4 regions of the Bradyrhizobium sp. ORS 86 genome follow, and region 3 is predicted to be linked to each of the others. Evidence: predicted binding sites of a transcription regulator. Region 3 holds the regulator's gene; each other region holds the start of a gene.
The links. The regulator LexA, encoded in region 3, represses DNA repair genes until DNA is damaged. The targets are predictions, from matches to a motif close to TGTTCNNNNTGTGTTCNG.

Region 1 (4,208 bases), 3.1 Mb from region 3:
CTGGCAAGGAATGCCTCCTGGAACAGCGGCAGCGCGCGCTCCGCCCAATCGAGCATCCTGGTGCGGTACTGTACCGGATTGGTGCCCGGTATTTCGACATAGTCGGTGTCGAACAGGTCGTCGATCGCCACAGCGCCGCTGGCGATCGCGTTGTCGAAGATCTTGGTCAGCGCGCTGCCTGCCTCCATCGCGCGGGTGACGAACTCGGTATTCTCCTCGTGGATCGCCCACATCCGGTCTTCGATCGTCTCGCGCAGCGCGGCGGTCGGCGCCTCGAACCGCGCCTGTGCGCCGGCCTTGGAGCGCTCGCCGATCCTGATGCGGCAGGCGCCGATATCCTGCAACGTCGCGCTCAGGCTCTCATGCGCCGGGAGCTTGTCGGCGTCTGGCCCACCGATCAGGATGCCGTCCATCGCGAGCTCGTAGACCGGCGCGGTGACGCTGCCGCGCGCGGTCGTGATCTCGATCTTGAGGCTGCAGGGGAGGCGCTCGTTCTTGCGCGGATCGCCGCGCTCGTTCTGGCGCAGCAGCACCGCGCAGCGCGCCTTCAGCTTCTGGGCGAAGGCGGTCACGGCCTTGCCGGCCCTGGCGACGTTGTCGCCGTGCCTTGCTGCTTCCTGCGTTGCGCTGTCGATCTCGCCGGCGCTGGTGCCGACCGAGACGATGAAGTGAGATGCGGATGCGGCGTTCTGGCCGATCTCGCCGGTGATCTGGTTCTGCTCGACCACCGCGCCGTTGACATGCTCGAAGACCGGGCGGATCGCCTCGATCGCCTGCGAGATGCGGTGCACCGCGTCCGCCGAGCCGGTCGCGTCCTTCTGCAATGCCTCGATCTTCTTGGTGATCTCCTCGGTCGCGCTCTGGGTCTGCACCGCGAGCGCCTTGACCTCGGTTGCGACCACGGCAAAGCCCTTGCCTGCGGCGCCGGCCCGCGCCGCCTCGATCGTCGAGTTGAGCGCAAGCAGCGTGGTCTGGCGCGCGATCTGCGCGATCAGATTGACGACGTTGCCGATCGCGGCCGAGGATTCGCGCAGGCGATCGACATTGGCGGTGGCCTCGCGCGCGGCGGCTGCAGCGTCGTCAGCCAACCTGCTGGCGTTGCGCACCTGCTGGCCGATGCCCTCGGCAGAGTGGGTGAACCTGTCGGCGGCCTCCGAAAATGTCGTCGCGGTGCTCTGCGCCGCGCTGGTGCGGCCGGTCAGCGCGTCCGTGCGCGCCCGGATGGTCGCGAGCGTCGCGGCAGTGGCGTCGGCACCGGCGGCCACCGAGCCCGCGGCGCGCTCGAGCTGACGGATCATGCCGCCGAGCTCGAGTTCCAATAGTTCCAGGATCTCCCTCGCCGAATCGCTTTCGGTCGAGGTGATGGCTTCGGGCGCGATGTTCGCGGCCGGAACCTCTGATTTCACGGCGGGCGCAACCGGCTCCGGCCCTCGTCTTCGAAACAAACCGAACGCCATGGGGACCCTTGGGCGTGGGGATTAGGACGGCCGATCCTCTCATCCGGGCATGAAGTCATGGTTAACAGGTGCCTGATATTCCGGCATGCGGTAGTATCTGCAACGGAATGTCCCGCCGATCTTTGATTTTGGCCGGTGGGGGCCTATAAGGCCGCGTTTTCCATCCCCCTTTGACCTGACGCTTCGAAGAGACCTCGCATGGCCGGCCATTCCCAATTCAAGAACATCATGCACCGCAAGGGCCGGCAGGATGCCCAGCGGTCGAAGCTTTTCGGCAAGCTGGCGCGCGAAATCACGGTGGCGGCCAAGCTGGGTACGCCGGATCCGGCGATGAATCCGCGTCTGCGCGCCGCCGTGGTCGCGGCGCGCGCCGAGAACATGCCCAAGGACAACATCGAACGCGCCATCAAGAAGGCGGCCGGCAGCGATGGCGAGAACTACGAAGAGATCCGCTACGAGGGCTACGGTCCCGGCGGCGTCGCCGTGATCGTGGAGGCGCTGACCGACAACCGCAACCGCGCCGCCTCCGACATCCGCTCCTTTTTCACCAAATCCGGCGGCAATCTCGGCGAAACCGGTTCGGTCGCCTTCATGTTCGACCGCACCGGCATCATCGAATACGACAAGAGCGTCGCCTCCGACGACGCCATGCTGGACGCGGCGATCGAGGCCGGCGCCGACGACGTGGTCTCCAGCGAAAGCGGCCACGAGGTCTATGCCGCGCAGGACACCTTCCGCGAGGTCGCCAAGGCGCTGGAGGCGAAGTTCGGCGAGCCGCGCAAGGCGGCGCTGACCTGGAAGCCGCAGAACACCGTCTCGGTCGACGATGAGACCGGCGAAAAGTTGTTGAAGCTGATGGACGTGCTCAACGAGCACGACGACGTGCAGAACGTGTTCGCTAACTTCGAAGTGTCCGACGCGTTGATCGCGAAGATGGGCGAATAAAAGCCTCGTCCCGCCTAACACGCCACTGTCGTCGCCCGCGTTGGCGGGCGACCCAGAGACCTGCGCTTAATCCGAACTGCCGCGGCGTACTGGATCCCCGCATTCGCGGGGATGACGAGCGGGGCAGGACAAGCGGGGCAGGGGATGACGCTCCGTTTGTGTTTCGTTCCCGGTGCGCAGGCGGTATCACTCCCCCATGACATCGCAGCCGATTCGCTCCCCCGTCCGCATCATCGGTATCGATCCTGGCCTCCGCCGTACCGGCTGGGGCGTGATCGAGAGCGAGGGCAATCGGCTGGTCTACGTCGCCTGTGGCTCGGTCGAGCCGCCGGACAATCTGCCGCTCGCGAGCCGCCTGCTCGCGATCCATGAGGGGCTGGCCGCCGTGCTCGGCGATTACAAGCCGGCGGAGGCGGCGGTGGAACAGACCTTTGTCAACAAGGATGGTGCCGCCACGCTGAAGCTCGGCCAAGCCCGCGGCGTCGCCATGCTGGCGCCCGCAATGTTCGGCATTGCGATTGCCGAATACGCGCCGAACCAGGTCAAGAAGACTGTGGTCGGCGCCGGACATGCCGAGAAGAACCAGATCCAGGTGATGCTGAAGATCCTGCTGCCGAAGGCCGAGCCGCCATCCGCCGATGCGGCCGATGCGCTGGCGATCGCGATCACCCACGCGCATCACCGCCAGAGCGCCGCGCTGCGGCTGAAGGTGGCAAGCCTATGAGGAGCGCTTGCAAGCTTTCGCGAGGTGAGGAGGGCACATTCGTCAGGCTCCCTCCCCCCTTGCGGGGGAGGGTTGGGGAGAGGGATAAGGGGGGAGGGAACCCTTCCGTCGGTGCTTGCCTCACCAAAGCCAACGCCAAAGCGAACGAACGCGACGCGAGCGCCAAGTCCGAGGTGGCACGATGATCGGCAAGCTCAAGGGGCTGATCGATTCCTACGGCGAGGACTATGTGATCCTCGACGTCGGCGGCGTCGGTTACCAGGTGCACTGCGCCGGCCGCACGTTGCAGGCGCTGCCGTCGCCGGGGGGGGCGGCCGTGCTGTCGATCGAGACCTATGTCCGCGAGGACCAGATCAAACTGTTCGGCTTCCGCTCGGATCATGAGCGCGAGTGGTTTCGTTTGCTGCAGACGGTGCAGGGCGTCGGCGCCAAGGTCGCGCTCGCTGTGCTCGGCACGCTGCCGCCGACCGATCTCGCGAATGCGATTGCCCTGCGCGACAAGGCGGCTGTCGCGCGCACGCCGGGGGTGGGGCCGAAGGTCGCCGAGCGCATTGTCAGCGAATTGAAGGACAAGGCGCCGGGCTTTGCCGATGTCGATCCGGCCGTGGTGCAGCTCTCGGGCGCGATCGACAACAACCGGGCGCCGCGCCCGGTGACAGATGCGATCTCCGCGCTGGTCAATCTCGGCTACGGCCAGCCGCAGGCCGCCGCCGCCATCGCCGCCGCCTCGCGCAGCGCCGGTGAGAGTGCCGAGACCGCGCACCTGATCCGGCTGGGCCTGAAGGAATTGTCGAAGTGAGCTGCGTATCGAAGCCGGTCCTTTCTTTACCTCTCCCCGCTTGCGGGGAGAGGTCGGATTGCATCGCAGATGCAATCCGGGTGAGGGGGTACAGGTCTGAACGCATGTCTCGCTCGCGGATGCAGCCCCTCACCCCAACCCTCTCCCCGCAAGGGCGGGGAGAGGGAGAACAACGCTCTCGTGCTGGTTTTGCGTCATGAACACGCCCTCCCGCATCGTCACGCCCGAGCGCCGCTCCGATGATGTTGGCGACACCGCGCTGCGTCCGCAGTCGCTGACCGAG
Region 2 (4,208 bases), 3.1 Mb from region 3:
CTTCATCCACACCTGCAAGGTCGAGCCCGACAGCGCCAATGGCAGGCCCGAGGAGAAGCCGAGCAGCATCACGATCAGCACGCGCGGCTGCAAATACACGGCGAGGCTGTCGCGCCAGGAGACGGCGGTGGAGGCAGCCTTTTCTGGCGAGGTGGCGGTCGCTTTGGGTGCGGTCATCTATTCCGTGAACAAGGTCATCGTCCGCGAAGGCGGACGATCCAGTACTCCGTGACGATTCCGTCCAGCCACCCACGTCCCGGCGTACTGGATGCCCCGCCTTCGCGGGGCATGACCACAGTTAGACACCGGCAATGCCTGGATACAAGTCTTCCCAGTTCGGATTGTGTTCTTCAATCAAGCGAATTTTCCAGGCTCGATTCCACTTCTTCAATCGTTTCTCGCGCCGAATCGCGTTCTCTGGATCATCGAACTGCTCGAAGTAAACAAGCTTCACCACATCATATTTCTCAGTGAAACCCTCGACGAGCTTCAGTTTGTGCTCGTCCACGCGGCGTATGAGGTCATTTGTCACACCGATGTAGAGCGTGCCGCCGATGCGGCTCGCAAGGATGTAGACGTAGTAGGTGCGTGATCCCAACTGCAGCCTCTGGGATACTGGATCGCCCGGTCAAGCCGGGCGATGACAGCGATTATGTGGCGGAATCAGCGCCTCATACTACTCCCCCGCCTGCAGCTTACGCGGGGCGGGGAACAGCTCGGGCGGCGCGCCTTTGACGAAGCGGGGGACTTCGATCGGGGCCTCGGACTTGCTGAAGTCCAGTTCCTCGATGCGGCCGGCGCGCTTCTCGATCTTGTCGGCGGAGATCAGGATCTGCCTGACGTCCTCGTTCACTTGGCCGAAGTGGTTTTGCAGCTTCACCACACGCTCGCGCAGGCGGGCCAGATCGTCGCCGAGATGCATCACCTCGTTGCGGATCTGGTCGGCGGCGTCGCGGATCCGCGCGTCCTTCAGGATCTGCTGCATCACCTGGATCGCCAGCATCAACAGCGAGGGCGACACCAGCACGACACGGGCGCGATAGGCCTTCTGGATCACGTCGTCGAAGCCGTCATGGATCTCGGCATAGACCGACTCCGACGGCACGAACATCAGCGCGGTGTCCTGGGTCTCGCCGGGGATCAGGTATTTTTCCGCGATATCGCTGACATGCTTGAGCACGTCGCTGCGCAGCCGCTGGCTGGCGAATTTGCGTTCCTCGTCGCTGCGCGCGTCGTGCAGCGCGGTCATCGCTTCAAGCGGAAACTTCGCGTCGATGCAGAGCGGCCGCTGGTCGGGCAGGTACACCACGCAATCCGGCCGCTTGCCTGATGTCAGCGTGTGCTGGAACTCGTAGGAGCCCTTCGGCAGGCCGTCCTGGACGATCGCTTCCATCCGCGCCTGGCCGAACGCGCCGCGCGACTGCTTGTTGGCGAGCACGTCGCGCAGTGTCGTCACCTGGGTGGTGAGCTCGTTGAGGTTCTTGTGGGCATGGTCGATGATGCCGAGCCGCTCGTGCAGCACGCGCAGTGAATCCATCGTGTTGCGCGTCGATTGTTCCATCGACTGGCCGACCCGGTGGGTGACCGAATCCAGCCGCTCGTTGACCGCCCGCGCCATCTCGGCCTGCCTGCCGGCGAGCGCCTGGGCCATGGCGTCGACCCGGCCCGAAGCCTCGCTCTGGGCGCGCAGCATGTCGGCGAGCCGCTCCTCCAACTCGTCGGCGCGGATGGTCTGGGCCATCGCGAGTTCCGCGCCGCGCCGGCTCGCCCGCGCGATCACCAGGGCGATGGTCAGCAGCAGGGCCAGCGCCAGCACGCCAAGACCGAGCAGCGCGTCGGAGACGCGGACGGGCAGGTCGCCGACGGTCAGGAGGATCTCGTTCATATCGGCCGTTGTAGCCGATTCGCCGGCGAGCGCGAACGAAGAGGGAACGCTTATGGTTAATCCTTCGCTGATTTTCTTGGTTAACCCGAGCTGAAGAAACGTAGTTAAGGCCGTCTTAACCGGTTCCGGAGCGCATTGACCCCCGCAGGGCAGCGGCTTAAATCGCGCGCATGGCTATCAGAGAAATCATCATCCTGCCGGACAAGCAGTTGCGGCTGGTGTCGAAACCTGTCGAGAAGGTGACGCCGGAGATTCGCAAGCTGGCCGACGACATGTTCGAGACCATGTATGACGCGCCCGGCATCGGGCTTGCGGCGATCCAGGTCGCGCAGCCGCTGCGGCTGATCACCATGGACCTCGCCAAGCGCGACGAGAACGGCGAGACGACGCCGAAGCCGCGCGTCTTCATCAATCCGGAGATCATCGCGCGCTCGGAGGAGCTCTCGGTCTACGAGGAGGGCTGCCTGTCGATCCCCGAATATTACGAGGAGGTCGAGCGTCCCGCGCGCGTCCGCGTCCGCTTCCTGGATCTCGACGGCAAGCTGCACGAGGAGGACGCGGAAGGCCTCTACGCCACCTGTATCCAGCACGAGATCGACCATCTCAACGGCGTGCTGTTCGTCGATTATCTGTCAAAGCTCAAGCGCGACCGCGTCCTGAAGAAGTTCACCAAGGCCGCCAAGCGCGTGGCGGAGTAGATCTGGCGTGAAGGGCGTTTCCGCTTGCGCGATATGCCCTCTCCCCCCTTGTGGGGGAGAGCTGGAGAGGGGGGTAGCCGCAAGCACCGCCGTTGCGGCTACCCCCCTCCCTAACCCTCCCCCGCAAGGCAGGGCTATCGCATATGCCGCCTTGGATGGCTGCGCACCTACTCGGCCTCGTGGTTCGAGACGCGCCGCAAGCGGCGCTCCTCACCATGAGGGTCTACTATTGTGCCGCAAAACGAGACTTCATCCTGAGGAGCCCGCCAAAGGCGGGCGTCTCGAAGGATGGGCCACAGGGCGTTTTTTTCCCAAATGCGATTGCCCTACCCCGCAAGGGGCGAGGGAACGCAGCGAGTGCTGGTGATGCCTCTCCGCCTGATCTTCATGGGCACGCCCGATTTCGCGGTGCCGACGCTGCTGGAGCTGGTGGCGCACGGCCATGAGGTCGCGGCGGTCTACACCCGCGCGCCGAAGCCGGGCGGACGTCGCGGCCTGCAATTGCAGCCGACGCCGGTCGAGCGCGAGGCGCGGCGGCTCGGCATTCCCGTGTTGACGCCAAAGACGCTGAAGACGCCGGAGGCGCTCGCGGAATTCCGCGCGCATGATGCGGATGCGGCGGTCGTGGTGGCCTATGGCATGATCCTGCCGCAGGCCATTCTCGATGCGCCGAAACTCGGCTGCTTCAACCTGCATGCCTCGCTGCTGCCGCGCTGGCGCGGCGCCGCTCCGATCAATCGCGCCATCATGGCCGGCGATGCCGAGAGCGGCGTGATGGTGATGAAGATGGATGTCGGGCTCGACACCGGCGACGTCGCGATGGCCGAGCGGCTCGCCATCTCGGACGGCATGACGGCATCCGACCTCCACGATGCGCTGGCGCCGCTCGGCGCCGATCTGATGGTGCGTGCGATGGGCGGGCTGGAGCGCGGCGGTCTGCAGCTCACGAAGCAGAGCGAGGACGGCGTCACCTATGCCGCCAAGATCGAGAAGGCCGAGGCCAAGATCGACTGGAGCAAGCCGGCGCACGCGGTGCTGCGGCACATTCATGGACTCTCGCCGTTCCCGGGTGCGTGGACGGAACTGGATGATGGCGGCACGCCGGTGCGCCTGAAGATTCTGCGCTGCGAACTGGCCAGCGGCTCGGGCGTCCCCGGCGACGTGCTCGACGACAATCTCGCGATCGCCTGCGGCGATGGCGCGATCCGGCTGCTCGAGCTGCAGCGTGAAGGCAAGGCCCGGATGAAAGCGGCGGACTTCCTGCGCGGCACCCCGCTGAAATCCGGTGCGAAGGTCATTTGAGATTGCCATGCGCGGGCTTGACCCGCGCATCCATCTCGAAAAGAAGCTTATCGCCGAAGGCGATGGATTGCCGGGTCAAGCCCGGCAATGACGGCCAACCAGATTGAACAATGCCCCGCTACAAGCTCACCATCGAATATGACGGCACGCCGTTTTCCGGCTGGCAGATCCAGGAGACCGCGCCGACGGTGCAGGGTGCGCTGGAGACGGCGGTCAAGGCGATCTGCGGCGAGGACGTCCGCGTCCACGGTGCCGGCCGCACCGATGCCGGCGTGCATGCGCGCGGCCAGGTCGCGCATTGCGACATCGCCAAGAGCTTTCCG
Region 3 (4,208 bases):
ATATGAAGCCCTTGGGATTTGAGGAGCCCTGTCCGTGGCCCTGATGCCGGTTGCCGATGCCCTGTCAGCCATTCTCTCCGGCGCCGAGCCGCTGCCGGAAGAGACGGTCGCGCTCGATGCCGCCTATCACCGCACGCTGGCACGCGATGTCGCGGCGCGTCGCACGCAGCCGCCGCAGCCGATGTCGGCAATGGACGGCTATGCGGTGCGCGCGGCCGATGCGTCCGACCTGTCGGCGAGGCTGAAGGTGATCGGCGAAGTCGCAGCCGGGCGTCCGTTCGAGCGCACGGTTGGCGTGGGTGAAGCGGTACGAATCTTCACCGGCGGCGTGATCCCCGACGGCGCCGACGCCGTCATCATCCAGGAAGATACCAGGACCGACGGCGGTCACATCACGATCACCGAGGCCGCCGCGAAGGGACGGCACATCCGCCTCGCGGGCGTCGACTTCCGCGAGGGCGATGTACTGCTTGCGGCCGGCAGTCGCCTCTCCGACCGCGCGCTGTCGCTCGCCGCGGCCATGAACTATCCGGAACTCGCCGTGCGCCGCCGCCCGAAGGTCGCGGTGCTGGCAACCGGCGACGAGCTGGTGATGCCGGGCTGCCGCCCCGGCCCCGGCCAGATCGTCTATTCCAACGGCTACGCGCTGCGGGCGCTTGCCCGCGCCGAGGGCGCGGAGACCGTCGATCTCGGGATCGCCGCCGACACCGTCGCTGCCACCACCGCCGGCATCCGCCGGGCACGGGAGGCGGACGCCGACATCTTGATCACCACAGGCGGCGCCTCGGTCGGCGACCACGATCTCGTCAAGCAGTCACTGGACGCCGAGGGAGTCCAGATGGCGTTCTGGCGGATCGCGATGCGGCCGGGTAAGCCGATGATGCACGGCCGGTTGGGAACGATGCGGGTGATCGGCCTGCCCGGAAACCCGGTGTCGTCGTATGTCTGCGCCTTCCTGTTCCTGGTGCCGTTGATTCGGGCCCTGAGCGGCCGAAAAGTGATTCATCATGTCCGCAAGAGCGCCCTGCTCGGCCGTGACCTCGCCGCCAACGATCAGCGCGAGGACTATCTCCGTGCGCGCCTCGAAGAGCGCGACGACGGCACGCTGATCGCAACACCCGTCAGCCAGCAGGACAGCTCGCTGCTGGGAAATCTCGCTGCGGCACGGGCACTTGTGATCCGTCCGCCGTTCGCGCCCGCGGCTGTCAAAGGCGAGGCGTGTGAGATTCTGACACTCCCTGAATGAGGCGTTGCGGCCGCGCCGATCGTGCGCAGTCGGCCGCATTCACCGGAAATTAAGTGGTTGCGGAACACATATCGAACATATAGTGTCCGTTCATGATTTGTTTCGAGTACTGGTGTCCACGAATGGGAGCGCGCTGAGGAGTGCCGCAAGTTTCGCGCTCCCGATCAGGCTCCCTGAAGGTCTCGGAATCGAACGACGCTATCAACCGGGGGAATACTCGAGATGCTCACGCGCAAACAGTACGAACTTCTGCGTTTCATCAATGAACGTCTGAAAGAGGCCGGCGTCCCGCCCTCCTTCGACGAGATGAAGGATGCGCTCGACCTGCGCTCGAAGTCCGGTATCCACCGCCTCATTACAGCGCTGGAAGAGCGCGGCTTCATCCGCCGCCTGCCGAACCGCGCCCGCGCCATCGAGGTGATCAAGCTTCCGGAGCTGTCGGCCGGCGGCGGCAACGGCCGCCGCGGCTTCACCCCGAGCGTCATCGAGGGCACGCTCGGCAAGCGCAGTAGCACGCCGCCGGTCGCCGAGGATGATGGCAACCGTCCGGTCGCCGTCCCCGTCATGGGCCGGATCGCGGCCGGCACGCCGATCGAGGCGCTGCAGACGCGCAGCCACACCATCAGCGTGCCGCCGGACATGCTCGGCGCCGGCGAACATTATGCGCTGGAGGTGCGTGGCGATTCCATGGTCGACGCCGGCATCCTCGACGGCGATATGGCGCTGATCCAGCGCAACGACACCGCCAATACCGGCGATATTGTGGTGGCGCTGATCGACGACGAGGAAGCGACGCTAAAGCGCTTCCGTCGCCGCGGCGCATCGATCGCGCTGGAGCCGGCCAACACCGCCTATGAAGTGCGCATCCTGCCGCCAAACCGCGTGCGAATCCAGGGCAAGCTGATCGGGCTCTATCGCAAATACTGACCGCACCCCAGGTCCAGGGGCGACCGCGTGCAGCGCGTCGTGTCTATGTGCAGTCGCACATCCGTTGCGAGGGAACGAGCAGCGCGCAACGCCGTTGCTTCATGGACTGCGCGGCGTGAGTGCCCTCCGGCGCGTCCTGATACCATCCGGACGGTGTAGCGTGTTTGTGATCGGAGGCTCGCGCTGCCAGTCGTACAATCGCCCAGAAACGGGAAGAACCTCGTTTGCTGTTGTCCACTCTGGTAGAGGCCCACGCCTCAGGAGAGGCATGGGTCGCTATCTCGAAATGAGGAGCCATCCGATGTGTGACTATAGTCTGCACGCCGTGGCATCGCGCCCCGCCATTGTCGGAGAGACGCTGATCACCACGACATTCCGCGGCACGTCAACCCGCGGCTTTGCTTCGGAGAGCGATCCGACTGTCGCGGTCTGCATGCTGCCCGGCACCGAGCTCGCGTTCGTCGAGAACGTCCGCTACGACAGCCGCTGGATCTGGACCAAGACGATCGGCTTCCGTGTCGGCGTGTTCAACGAAGTCGAGCCCGACGTGCCCGATCGCCATCATGATGCGGTCGAATTCCCCGACGGCAGCCACGTGCTGGTGACCCAGCTCGTCGAAGGACAACGCGTCACCGTGCTGCAGCTACCTGCTCTCCACCCGCCCGTCGTCGAGAAGCCGAAGGCGGTCGAGCGGCGGCCCTCTGCGTTCGCGTCGCTGTTTTTGGGTTGAGCGCATCATGGCCGCTGGATGAATTGTCCGGCGGCGGGTGACTTAAGCGATTTCGAGCGGCCCCGGACTTAGGGTTCCGGGGCGCATCGGGAGTTTGCGTTAGACGGCGCCTTGGCGCATCATCGGTCACGGACAAGGACGTGCTCGGTGGTCGACAAGGTCACATGGCAAAGGGCTGGACGCGTCACGGAGCCGGGCCGGTACATGTTCCGGTTCGGCTGGCTGACGGTGACGGCCGACGACCTGAAGATCTGGCAGCAATTTCCCGAAGCGACGTTCACCCTGGTCAGGAAGGCTGACGCCAACCCTGACTCGGACGAGTACCATCTTGGCGCCTTTGACCTGCCGAACACCGCTCCTCTGCCCGATCAGCCCTAATCGTCGCCTTGCAGGTCAGCCTCTGCCGGGGTCGCGTCCACCGCCGGACGCGGCGCACGGCCGGGTATGCGCAGCGTGGCCTCGCTCTCGGTATCGCCGGGAACCGCCGGCGACCACGGCCGGTCGATCCCGCCGGGCCTGACCACATCGACGGCAAAGCCGCCGCCGATGCGGCGCAGCATCAGGGCGCCGTGGCGCCGCAGCCGCTCGGCATCGATCACGGAGGCCGCGCAGCCCTGCGGCACCGGACGTACCGTCACGATCAGCGCCGCCCGCTCGCAATCGTCGACCAGCGCCTCAGGCCGCGTCGCCAACGAAACCAGCATGCCTCCAGTCCCCTGGGCCACACAGCCGCTCTCGTCACAGGAGACCCCGTCTTCGAGCGAGGGATCGGCGGCTGTCCGCGCATCGGCATCCGCCGCCAGCCATTCCTTCACCAAAAAGGCATCCTTGCCGCTCCGCATCAGATGCAGCCGCCCGTCGCCGCCGCGAACCGCGACATTGCGGCCATCGGCGGAGACCAGGACGTCCGGCTGCGGCACCCGCAGCGCCCAGATCAGCGCCACCGCAAGCAGGGCCGCGCCCGACCAGCGCAGCGGCGTGCGCAAGAGGCCGAGCAAGACGAGGCCGGCGCTCGCCACGATTAGCGGCCCGGTGCCGAACGCGGCCATCCGCCCGACCGCGCCCGGCAGGGCGGCGACCCATTGCGTCACCAAGATCATCCAATCGATGCCGACGCCCATGATCGCCCAGAACACGCCGTCGAACCCGAACGGCATGGCTGCGAGCCCGAGCAGACCTGCCGGCATCACCACCGCCGACACCACCGGCATCGCCGCGAGGTTGGCGAGCAGTCCGTAGGGCGTGACGCGGTGGAAATGAAACGCGGCGTAGGGCGTGGTCGCGAGCCCGGCGACCAGCGAAGCC
Region 4 (4,208 bases), 2.8 Mb from region 3:
GGATGAGCATAATACGGTTCCGCGCAGATTGACTACGCTCAAATCACACTTTTCGGTGGGCCATTAAGGTTTAGGCATTTCGAGTTTGAAGCGGGCTGCACCGCCCTGACCTAGCGGCTTCTCGAGTTCGGGCAGGATGATCTTCAGCTCGCTCGCCAGCGTCCATGGTGGATTCACCATCAAAAGCCCGCTGGAAACGAGGCCACCGCCGGTCTCCTGCGGCGCCACGCTGAATTCCAAACGCAAGCACTTGCCGGCCGGTTTGCTGGTTGCGGCTGCCGCGGCCACGCTGCGCGCGAGGTCGTCGGTGGCCCTCCGGGATTTTACGGGGTACCACAAAAGATACGCGCCGGTCGGCCACTTTGCGAACGCGTCCGAAAAGCCCTTGGCCAGCCGCTCGAACTCGTCCTTCGCCTCGAATGGCGGATCGATCACCACGAGGCCGCGCCGCTCGTTCGGTGGCACGAAGGCAGGAAGCGCCGTCCAGCCGTCGAGATCGACGACGCGGGCTTGCGTGTCGCGCCGCAACGCGTCGATCAGTTGCTTGCGCGCGGTTGGTTCGATCTCGCAAGCGGTGAGGCGATCCTGTGGTCGCAGCAGGGCCCGTGCGATCAAGGGCGAGCCGGGATAGGCCTTCAGCTCTGCCTTCGGATTGAACGCCCTGACGATGTCGAGATACGTCGCGACCAGCGGCTGCGCCTTATCGGAGAAGCGCGCCTGCATCAGCCGCGCGATGCCGGTGAGCCATTCGCCGCCACGTTGCGCCTCACTCGACGTCAGATCGTACAGCCCGGCGCCGGCATGGGTGTCGATGACGCGGAACGCGGCCTGCTTCTCCTGCAAATAGGTGAGCATGCGCACCAGCACGATGTGCTTGATGACATCGGCGAAGTTGCCGGCATGAAACGCGTGACGGTAGTTCATGCGATAGCCGTTACCACGTCATGGCACGCGCGGCGACCTGTCCGTCTTCGCTCGTCGGCGCAGGCGGGCGTGGACGTCGCTGAGGCTCGCCACAGAGCTGGACGGGGAGTCCTAGCCGCCGCGCATCGGCGGCATCAGCACCTGGTCGCGGCGGCAGGCGCGGCGATCGATCTCTTCACAGGAACGGAACTGCAGATCCTTGCTGAGGCAGATCCGCACCTCGCTGAGCCTCCTGCTGTCGCACGTGACCGCGATCGCCGAGCTGCTGAGCCCCGGATTGACCTTGATGAATGCAGCTTCCAGGTCGTCGGGCGAGATCGTCTTCGGCTCCGACAATTGCAGAAATTCCTCGGGGATCTTCACGGCGGCGCGCGCCTTGCGGACGGTCTCGAAATAGGCACGCTCGCCAAGGCCCGAGCAGGTGCCGTGCTTGTCCCACTCATTGTAGATCAGCCCGGGAGCGGGCATCAGGTCGAGCATCGAGCTCATGATGCCCCGGGCGAGCCGCGGCGAGGGCCGCTGGCAGTACTCCGGAAAACCGCGCTCATATTGCGGCCAGAGGCCGTGCACCACGAACGAGTACGGCCGCCCCCCGCATTGAGCTTGCGTGCCGCGGCCGTTGTTGCCGCGTTCGCTCGCCGCCTCGCAGTAGGAGGGCGACCATGACAGCGACAGTACGTAGAAATCGAACTCGCCCGGTGCATTCTGCCGCCGGTCCTGAGCTGACACAGCGACCGTGGTGCACAGCACCAGCGCCGCAAGTGAAACCAGAAATCGGGAAATTGTGACCAACCGATACATTAAGCGCTCCCTCACTGACGGCTGGAACCTATCAGTCGGCTGGAACATTTCAAGAACAAAAGCGCTCATCAGCCCGCGAGCGGATGGCGCGCGGACGCTCTGTCGTCAATCTGGCGGGAAAATCAGGGCCGCGCGGCGCGGCAGGAGGGGTTGTAGGCCCAGTTGCGGTCGAGCCCTGTGACGCACCATTCGACGCCCTGGCTGAAGCTGGCGAAGCCGCCATCCTCGATGATCGAAAAGTGCACCTTGCGCATCTTGCCGTCGTTCAGCATCACGTTTCCGGAGCAATAACGGCGGGGAATATTGTCGGACTGCCACGGACGGAAGGCGGTCTCGTGGATGCGGTCGTAACCGGTGATCACAAGCGGTGAATTCCAGAAGGTGGCTTCCTTCTCGTGGAATTGCTCGCTGATGACGGGCAGGGCCCTCTCGCAAGGTGCAACGTTGCCGTCATAGCGCGGCCCTGACAGCCAGAAATTCAGCTCGAAGGGGTTGGCGGCCTGCGCCGTCCCCCCGGAAGCCAACAGGCCGAACACGAGCGCGGCACCAACGCCGAGCTTCTTGGCTGACATGAACAGGTCGCGCATGGGAATCCACCGATATTCCGATGCGGCGGACGGTGCCGTGAAGCCCCGGCAAGGTCAAGTGCAGCGCGGCAACACCTGCGGAGAAGTCCACTTTCGGCGAACCGGTCATTCTTTTCACGACCGCCGGCGCGCTCTATGTTGGCTTCAAGCGAAATGGAGTCTGCGATGCGAACGAAATTGGCCGCGTGCCTGGTTGCCGTCTGCGGGATGCTGGCCGTCGCGCCGGCGCGGGCCGATTGGTTGCAGCCGGTACCGCCGTTCAAGGGCAATGACACCGGCGGTATCATTGCCTATTCACTGGCGATGCAGGCCGATGCGCGGCAGCTCGCCGTCGAGCACTGCGCTTCGTACGGCAAGGTGGTGAAATTCCTCTCCGTGCAATCCTACCCGGGTGGCTATATCTCGTTTGCCTGCCGCTGGGTGCCCTACGGCTCTTCGGAGCGGCCGTTGCACACGCGCTACTGAGCGCCGCGCGAACCCTGCGATCGGTTAGTCCGGAGGCAATCGCCATGACGCGACGTCTTGCTTTGCTTGGTTCGGCTGTTTGCCTGGTGGTGTCGGCCGGGGCTGCCAGCGCGGTCGATCTGCCGACCCGCAAGGCGGGCTTGTGGGAGATGAAGATGGTCAAGACCGGCTCATCGATGCCGGAAATGACCATGCAGCACTGCACCGACGAGTCCACGGACAAGGAGATGAGCACGACGGCCGCGCCGATGGCCAAGCAGGTCTGCTCCAAGCAGGACATCCAGAAGACCGCCACCGGCTATGTCAGCGATAGCGTCTGTGGCGTCGCCGGGGTGACCGTGACCTCGCATGCCGAGATCGTCGGCGACTTCAACTCGGCCTATACGGTCAAGAGCACCTCGCACGCGGAGGGCGGCCCGTCCGGCGCCCGCGACAGCGTGACGACGATCGAGGCGAAATGGCTCGGCGCGTGCAAGAGCGACCAGAAGCCCGGTGACATCGTCATGCCCGGCGGCATGAAGATGAACGTCAAAGACATGGAAAAGCTCAAGGGCCTGCTGCCGAAGCAGAAGTAGGGCGCTGCATTCAGTTCTTGCAGAGCGCCTGATCATATCTCCTCTCCGTCATGCTGAGGAGCGCGCAAGGCGCGCGTCTCGAAGCACGACGGCCCGGACGGTGGCCGTGCATCCTTCGAGGCTCGCAAGCGCTCGCACCTCAGGATGACGGATCGGCCCAGATATTCGCTACACCGGCACGCGAACCGCCGCCCGCAAGCCACCCATCGGGCTTTCGCCGAGCATGATATCGCCGCCATGCGAGCGGGCGATGTCGCGCGCGATCGCAAGTCCCAGTCCGGTGCCGCCTTCGTCCTGGTTGCGGGCATCGTCGAGCCGCAGGAACGGCTTGAACACCTCTTCGCGCATGTTCGACGGAATGCCGGGGCCATCGTCGTCGACGGTCACGGTGAGATAGCGATGATCGCGATGGCCGGTGATCGAGATCGTGTCGGCATGGCGCGCCGCATTGGAGACAAGGTTGCCGAGGCAGCGCTTGAACGAGGCCGGCTTCACCGTTACGACCGGCAGCCCATGGAATGCCACCGTCGCGACGTGACCATGGCGTTCGGCGTCGCTGCGCAGCTCCTCCAGCGCCATCGCCATGTCGGTCGGCTGCGCCACCTCGCCGGAATCGCCGCGCGCGAAGGCGAGATAGTCCTCCAGCATCATCGACATCTCGTCGACGTCCTTGCGCATCGCCTCGATCTCGGGACCTTCGCCAAGCAGGGCGAGCTCCAGCTTGAAGCGCGTCAGAATGGTGCGCAGGTCATGCGAGACGCCGGCCAGCATTGCGGTGCGCTGCTCGATCGAACGCTCGACGCGTGCCTTCATCTCGATGAAGGCCTGCGCCGCGCGCCGCACCTCGCGCGCGCCG

Region 1: the regulator LexA is predicted to act here: its motif matches at 2,551-2,568, upstream of ruvC (crossover junction endodeoxyribonuclease RuvC).
Region 2: the regulator LexA is predicted to act here: its motif matches at 1,917-1,934, upstream of P6U25_RS03175 (DNA recombination protein RmuC).
Region 4: the regulator LexA is predicted to act here: its motif matches at 1,766-1,783, upstream of P6U25_RS30320 (ribonuclease T2 family protein).

What each region holds. Positions count from the first base shown of each region.
Region 1 covers NZ_CP120699.1:6,829,100-6,833,307, reverse strand. The annotation lists gene P6U25_RS31520 (methyl-accepting chemotaxis protein) at 1-1,457, opposite strand, end outside; gene P6U25_RS31515 (YebC/PmpR family DNA-binding transcriptional regulator) at 1,656-2,402, shown strand; gene ruvC (crossover junction endodeoxyribonuclease RuvC) at 2,599-3,126, shown strand; gene ruvA (Holliday junction branch migration protein RuvA) at 3,308-3,925, shown strand; gene ruvB (Holliday junction branch migration DNA helicase RuvB) at 4,122-4,208, shown strand, end outside.
Region 2 covers NZ_CP120699.1:699,773-703,980, forward strand. The annotation lists gene P6U25_RS03165 (AmpG family muropeptide MFS transporter) at 1-177, opposite strand, end outside; gene P6U25_RS03170 (GIY-YIG nuclease family protein) at 299-598, opposite strand; gene P6U25_RS03175 (DNA recombination protein RmuC) at 677-1,885, opposite strand; gene def (peptide deformylase) at 2,056-2,583, shown strand; gene fmt (methionyl-tRNA formyltransferase) at 2,950-3,885, shown strand; gene truA (tRNA pseudouridine(38-40) synthase TruA) at 3,996-4,208, shown strand, end outside.
Region 3 covers NZ_CP120699.1:3,761,930-3,766,137, reverse strand. The annotation lists gene P6U25_RS17345 (HAD family hydrolase) at 1-6, shown strand, start outside; gene glp (gephyrin-like molybdotransferase Glp) at 35-1,246, shown strand; gene lexA (transcriptional repressor LexA) at 1,469-2,173, shown strand; gene P6U25_RS17330 (hypothetical protein) at 2,475-2,903, shown strand; gene P6U25_RS17325 (hypothetical protein) at 3,051-3,281, shown strand; gene P6U25_RS17320 (ComEC/Rec2 family competence protein) at 3,278-4,208, opposite strand, start outside.
Region 4 covers NZ_CP120699.1:6,582,797-6,587,004, reverse strand. The annotation lists gene P6U25_RS30325 (23S rRNA (adenine(2030)-N(6))-methyltransferase RlmJ) at 64-924, opposite strand; gene P6U25_RS30320 (ribonuclease T2 family protein) at 1,036-1,725, opposite strand; gene P6U25_RS30315 (hypothetical protein) at 1,848-2,312, opposite strand; gene P6U25_RS30310 (hypothetical protein) at 2,478-2,777, shown strand; gene P6U25_RS30305 (DUF3617 domain-containing protein) at 2,822-3,352, shown strand; gene P6U25_RS30300 (ATP-binding protein) at 3,521-4,208, opposite strand, start outside.